DNA from 3 places in the Kribbella sp. NBC_01245 genome. Region 3 is predicted to be linked to each of the others. Evidence: predicted binding sites of a transcription regulator. Region 3 holds the regulator's gene; each other region holds the start of a gene.
The links. Region 3 encodes HrcA, which represses chaperone genes, less so after heat shock. Its sites were predicted from a motif close to TTGGCACTCGNNNNNNNCGAGTGCCAA; they were not measured.
Positions count from the first base shown of each region.

Region 1: a site for HrcA is predicted at 1,248-1,274, ahead of groES (co-chaperone GroES). Genes of this name have one in related genera too.
Region 2: a site for HrcA is predicted at 1,109-1,135, ahead of groL (chaperonin GroEL). Genes of this name have one in related genera too.

Region 1 is NZ_CP108487.1:7,082,802-7,085,066, forward strand. It holds gene OG394_RS32435 (class I SAM-dependent methyltransferase) at 1-76, opposite strand, end outside; gene OG394_RS32440 (peptidoglycan-binding domain-containing protein) at 122-583, opposite strand; gene OG394_RS32445 (peptidoglycan-binding domain-containing protein) at 665-1,150, opposite strand; gene groES (co-chaperone GroES) at 1,415-1,711, shown strand; gene groL (chaperonin GroEL) at 1,824-2,265, shown strand, end outside.
Region 2 is NZ_CP108487.1:7,140,590-7,142,854, reverse strand. It holds gene groL (chaperonin GroEL) at 1-918, opposite strand, end outside; gene OG394_RS32685 (GNAT family N-acetyltransferase) at 1,199-1,771, shown strand; gene OG394_RS32680 (MmcQ/YjbR family DNA-binding protein) at 1,768-2,106, opposite strand; gene OG394_RS32675 (PspC domain-containing protein) at 2,248-2,265, shown strand, end outside.
Region 3 is NZ_CP108487.1:3,093,273-3,095,537, reverse strand. It holds gene OG394_RS13615 (Gfo/Idh/MocA family protein) at 1-542, shown strand, start outside; gene hrcA (heat-inducible transcriptional repressor HrcA) at 628-1,647, shown strand; gene dnaJ (molecular chaperone DnaJ) at 1,667-2,265, shown strand, end outside.

The DNA of each region.
Region 1 (2,265 bases), 4.0 Mb from region 3:
AGAAGAGCGCGCAGGCCTCGGAGAGCGCCTCGGCACCGGGAGGCGCCAGCAGCGACAGGATCGACTCGGGATTCACCCCGTCAGTCTGCCTGCCGAGTCGGCGCCACCCGGTGCCGGTACGTCAGCGGACCTTGTAGCAGAGCTCGCTGTAGCGCTTGGTGTTGACGTTGTAGAGGCGCCACTGCATGGACTTGCGGGTGAGCGGGCCGTAGATGCCCGTCGGCTGGACGCCGCCGTGGCGCTGCACGGCCTTGACCTTTTCGCGGGTCAGGGTCCCGTAGATACCGTCCTCGACGATGTCGCCGTCGTCGTAGCAATAGGCGATGGTCTTCTGCAGCCAGAGCACGGCGGTGTTGCGGTCGCCGAGCTCCAGGTAGCAGCCGAACGACGACTTGCCCGCCGGGGCGTCGTACCCAGGGGTGTTCAGGAACCACCCGTTGCCCAGGTTGGTGGACTTTAGCTTGGTGCAGTTCGGTGTGGCGGCTGTAGGTGTGGCCGCGTTGGCGGGCCCGGCCACGGTCAGCGCCGAACCGAGTGCGGTGATCGCGAGGGCGGCGGCGGCCGCCTTACGTGTGATCCGCATGATGGTGGTTCCTCCCCAAGTAGATGGCATACGACTTCTACGACGTCATGGACCGCTGTCAGGTTGGAACCCGGCCGAAAATCAGAACGGGCTGTAACACTTCTGGCTCCAGGTCTTGCTGTACGAGTTGTAGAGCCGCCAGTTCATGCCCGAGCGGGTTTTGGGGCCGTAGACGCCGTCGACGGTCAGACCGTGGCGGCGCTGGGCCTCCTTCACCGCGGCGAACGTGCGAGCGCCGTACTTGCCGTCGATCACCAGGCCGGCCCGGTAGCAGTAGTTCAGGTTGCGCTGGAGGGCCTTGATCGCGGCGGGCGGGTCGCCGAACGGGTTCGCCGGGTCGCGGTGCGGCAGGTCGCCGAGCTTCAGGTTGCAGTTGGTCGCGCCGTTCGTCTCCCACTGGGTCGGGAGGTTCGCATACCAATTGTTGGCGGTGTGCTTGAAGCTGCTCGTCTGGCACTGCTCCAGAGCGGCGTCGGCCCGTGGTTGCGGCGCGGCGGAGGCGGTGACAGCGGCCGTGGTCACGGCCAGCAGGGCGGTCGCGCAGACAGCGGTGATGCGAACGAACATGGTCGGCTCCCGAGTGTGAACGGCCCGGCGATCGGGTCTTTGGTTGTCAGACGTCGCCCGGGTGGCACTTGGTTGTTGCGAATCGACGGCGAGTTGTTTGGCACTCGAGTTGACCGAGTGCTAATCGCGGCCTAGATTCGGTGTTGGCACTCTCTACCCGAGGGTGCCAGCGACCAGGTGTCTCCGACCCCCGCGACGGCGGTGACCGAAGGTCAAATCAAGACATAAAAGCCACACATAGAACTCGACCGTGGAGGTCAGCAAGTGTCGGTCACGATCAAGCCGCTCGAGGACCGTATCCTCGTTGCGCCGCTCGAAGCCGAGCAGACCACGAAGTCCGGCCTGGTGATCCCGGACACCGCCAAGGAGAAGCCGCAGGAGGGCGAGGTCCTCGCCATCGGTCCGGGTCGCATCGACGACAACGGCAACCGGGTCCCGCTGGACGTCGCCGTCGGCGACAAGGTCATCTACTCCAAGTACGGCGGCACCGAGGTCAAGTACGACGGCCAGGACTACCTGATCCTGGGCGCCCGCGACATCCTCGCCATCGTCTCCAAGTGACGATCCGCAGTTCCTGACTGACACCGCTCCGGCGGCCGCCTGCCGGCCCCGGAGCGGAGTCGGTTAGGAACTGCGACCAGAGACAAGAATTCAGAGAGGGACAGAGTTTCCTATGCCGAAGATCCTCGAGTTCGACGAGAACGCCCGGCGCGCGCTGGAGCGCGGCGTCGACGCGCTCGCGAACACGGTGAAGGTGACGCTGGGGCCGAAGGGCCGCTACGTCGTGCTGGACAAGAAGTGGGGCGCCCCGACGATCACGAACGACGGTGTCACCGTCGCGCGTGAGGTCGAGCTGGACGACCCGTTCGAGAACCTTGGTGCGCAGCTGTGCAAGGAGGTCGCCACCAAGACCAACGACATCGCCGGTGACGGCACCACCACGGCGACCGTGCTGGCGCAGGCGCTGGTGCACGAGGGCCTGCGGGTCGTCGCCGCCGGTGCGAACCCGATGGGCCTGAAGAAGGGCATCGAGGCCGCTGTCGAGGCCGTTTCGGCCAAGCTGGTCGAGACCGCGCGTGCGGTGGACGACAAGGCCGACATGGCCCACGTCGCCA
Region 2 (2,265 bases), 4.0 Mb from region 3:
CTTGAGGCCGACCTCCTCGGAGATCACCTCGCCGCCGGTGAGGATGGCGATGTCGACCAGCATGGCCTTGCGGCGGTCACCGAAGCCCGGCGCCTTGACGGCGACGGTCTTGAAGGTGCCCTTGATCTTGTTCACGACCAGGGTCGCGAGGGCCTCGCCCTCGATGTCCTCGGCGATGATGGCCAGCGGCTTGCCGGTCTGCATGACCTTCTCCAGCACCGGGACCAGGTCCTTGATGCTCGAGATCTTGCTGTTCACCACGAGGATGTACGGGTCGTCGAGAACCGCTTCCATCCGCTCGGTGTCGGTCACGAAGTACGGCGAGATGTAGCCCTTGTCGAAGCGCATACCCTCGGTGAGCTCGAGCTCGAGCCCGAAGGTGTTGCTCTCCTCGACGGTGATGACACCTTCCTTGCCGACCTTGTCCATCGCCTCGGCGATGATCTGGCCGACCTGGGTGTCCGCGGCGGAGATCGACGCGGTCGCGGCGATCTGCTCACGGGTCTCGACGGGCTTCGCCAGGGCGAGCAGCTGCTCGCTGACGGCCTCGACGGCCTTCTCGATGCCCTTCTTCAGGCCCATCGGGTTGGCGCCGGCGGCGACGTTGCGCAGACCCTCGCGCACGAGCGCCTGGGCCAGCACGGTCGCGGTGGTGGTGCCGTCACCCGCGACGTCGTCGGTCTTCTTGGCAACTTCCTTGACGAGCTCGGCCCCGATCTTCTCGTACGGGTCCTCGAGCTCGATTTCCTTGGCGATCGAGACACCGTCGTTGGTGATCGTGGGGGCGCCCCACTTCTTCTCCAGCACGACGTTGCGGCCCTTCGGGCCGAGCGTCACCTTCACGGCGTCGGCGAGGGTGTTCATACCCCGCTCGAGGCCGCGGCGCGCTTCCTCATTGAAAGCAATAAGCTTGGGCATTCTCCGCGAGTCCTCCCGCGTCGAGTTTCTTTAACAGCCGGCCCGATGCCCGCGACGGACGACACCTCGATCGGTGCGGTCACGTCCCGCCCCGTCTCAATGCCTCATCGAGACCGTCTCCGGTCACACCCAAGGCCCGGTCACAACCATCGCTGGTTATCACTCGGGCCCTTCGAGTGCTAACCAAGTATTAGCACTCGACCCAAGCGAGTGCAAGCCAGCCCCTCCCCGCCACACACCTCCGAGTGCCCCTGCGGTGGGAGCGTCGTACCGTGCCGATATGAGCGTGCAGGTGCTGCCCGCGACCCCGGAGCGCTGGGCCGACGTGGTCACGGTGATGGGCGAACGCGGCGACCCGTCCCGCTGCTGGTGCCAGTACTTCCGCCTGCGCGGCAAAGACTGGGAGCGGTCGCCGAAGGCCAAACGGGCCGCCCTGAAGGCACAGGTCGACGCCGACCCGCCTCCCGGCGTCCTCGCGTACGACGACGGGACCCCGTGCGGCTGGTGCGCCATAGCCCCGCGTACGTCGTACGCCCGGGTCCTCGCCTCGAAGAACTGGCGTCATCCCTCGCCCCCGGATGACGAGGATGGCGTCTGGACGGTGACGTGTTTCGTCGTACCGGTCGGGCATCGCCGCCAGGGCATGGCGAGCCACCTGCTCCGCGGCGCGGTCGAACTGGCCCGGAAGCACGGCGCGACGACCGTCGAGGGCAACGCCGTGGACCTGGACAAGGCAGGACGCGTCGCCTCGGCGGACCTCTACCGCGGCCCGCTGTCCGTATTCCGCGACGAGGGCTTCGAGGAGGTACGCCGCATCTCCCCCAACTGGGTCCTCGTCAGCCGGGAGCTCTAGGTGGCGTCCAGGCGTTTGACCAGGGTTTTCGGGGCGGTCAGGCGCCAGGCCTCGGTCAGGAGCTCCGTCAGCTCCTGCTCATCCGCGGCAGCGAAGTCGGCGCTCAGCCAGGCGAACCGGCCCGACGCCCAGGACGGCTCGTAGACCTCTGGATTCTCCGCGACCAGCGCCTCCTGCTCCTCGCGGAAGGCCTTGATCGAAGCGCGCGTCCCGTCCTCCGAGAAGTACACGAAGCTCTTGCCCCGGACCTTGAACACCGGCTGGAGAGCCCAGCCTGGGTGCTCGGTGACCTCCGGCAGCCCGAGCAGCACCTTGCGCACGGTCGCCTCGTCCATCCGCACCACCTCACTCTTAGGGTGCCATCGAGGCTAGGGGGTGGCACCGACAATTCACGGAGAGCGGTCAGGGGTCCGACCAGGGTCGGCTCGGTACCGATCCCGATGTGGCGCGGGGCCGACGGGACGCACTCTGGATACATGACGAACTCGACCGCA
Region 3 (2,265 bases):
TGGTGACCCTGCTCGGGCCGGTCGCTCGCGTGACGGCCCGAGCGAGTAGGGCGCACGCGGAGCGGACGATCCACTCCGGGCCGCGAGCGGGAACGACGTTCGGCGTGGACATCCCGACGCATCTGACCGGCATCGTCGAGCACACCTCGGGCGCGTTGAGCACGGTGCTGATGAGCTTCGACGTGTGGGCCAGCCGGATGCCCCGGATCGAGGTGTTCGGCACGGCCGGCACCTTGTCCGTGCCCGACCCGAACAACTTCGACGGCCAGGTCGAGCTCTGGAGTCCCAAGACGGGCGACTGGCAGGCGCTAGACGTTGCCGGTGGGTATGCGGGCGCCGGTCGCGGGGTAGGAGTAGCCGATATGGCCCGCGCGATCCGCACCGGGACGGAGCACCGCGCGAGCGGATCGCTGGCGTTCCACGTGCTCGACGTGATGGAGTCGCTGCTCGAAGCCGCCGAGCGCGATCAGACCGTCGAGGTGGGCAGCACCGTGGCGCGGCCGGCCGCCGTACCGCTGGATGCGACCCCGGACACAGCCTGACGGCCAGAGGCGCAGAGGACGTTGGTGGCTCGGTAGACTGGCACTCATAACTCGGGAGTGCCAAGACGAGAGGTGGTGCAGGCGCGTGCTGGACGAACGCAAGCTGGACGTGCTCCGGGCCATCGTCGAGGACTATGTGGCCACTCACGAACCGGTCGGCTCCAAGACCCTCGTCGACCGGCACAACCTCGGTGTCTCCCCGGCCACTGTCCGTAACGACATGGCCGCGCTGGAGGAAGAGGGTTACATCACCCAGCCGCACACCAGCGCCGGGCGGATCCCGACCGACGCGGGCTACCGGCTGTTCGTGGACAAGCTGAGCACGGTCAAGACGCTGTCCGGCGCCGAGAAGAAGGCGATCACCACCTTCCTCGCCGGTGCCGTGGATCTGGACGACGTCGTACGGCGAACCGTGCGGCTGCTCGCGCAGATCACCCGCCAGGTCGCCATCGTGCAGTATCCGACGCTGACCCGGTCGAGCGTTCGCCACATCGAGGTGGTGACGATGACTCCGCGCCGGCTGCTGCTGGTGCTGATCACGAGCACCGGCCGGGTCGAGCAGCGCATCGTCGAGCTGCACGAGGACGTCGCCGAGCAGCTCGTCGCCGACCTGCGCGGCAGGCTCAACGCGGCCCTCACCGGCCAGCGCCTGACCGACGCCGCGACCACGCTCGCAGGGGTGCCGGACAGCTTCCTGCCCGCCGACCGGCCGCTGGTGGCCGCGATCGTGACCTCGCTGATGGAGGCGTTCACGGTCGAGGGCGAGCAGCGCATCGCGGTCGGTGGCGCGGCCAACCTGACCCGGTACGGCGACGACTTCGAGCGGAACGTGAAACCCGTGCTCGAGGCGCTCGAGGAGCACGTGATCCTGCTCAAACTACTGGGCGAGGCGACTCACCCGCAGACCCTGACGGTCCGAATCGGCCACGAGAACCCGTATGAGGAGCTCGCCACCACCTCGGTGATCGCGGCCGGGTACGGCTCCCGGTCGGAGACCCTGGCCACCCTCGGCATCGTCGGGCCGACGCATATGGACTATCCGAGCACGATGGGAGCGGTGCGAGCCGTCGCCCGGTATGTCAGCCAGATCCTGGCCGACTCATGACCATCTTGGAAACAGGAGTATGAGCAGCGATTACTACGCGGTCCTCGGCGTCAGCCGGGACGCTTCCGCCGAGGACATCAAGAAGGCGTACCGCAAGCTGGCCCGGCAGTACCACCCCGATGTGAACGACTCCGAGGACGCGCACGACAAGTTCCAGGAGATCGGCCGCGCCTTCCAGGTGCTCAGCGACCCGCAGAAGCGGCAGGTCTACGACCTCGGTGGTGACCCGCTCAGCAGTGGTGGCGGCGCGGGCGGCGGTTTCGGCCAGGCGTTCACGTTCACCGACATCATGGACGCGTTCTTCGGTCAGGGCGGTGGCGCCGGTGCGCGCGGCCCGCGTCCGCGCACCCGGCGGGGCCAGGACGCGCTGATCCCGCTGCGGATCGACCTCGCCGAGGCGGCCTTCGGCACCACCCGCGAGCTGAAGATCGACACCGCGGTGGTCTGCCCGACCTGTTCCGGTTCGGGGGCCGAGGCCGGATCCAAGCCGGTCACCTGCGAGATCTGCCACGGCCGCGGCGAGGTGACGCACACGCAGCGCTCGTTCCTCGGCGAGGTGCGGACCATGCGCCCCTGCCCGAACTGCCGCGGCTTCGGCACCACCATCCCGAACCCGTG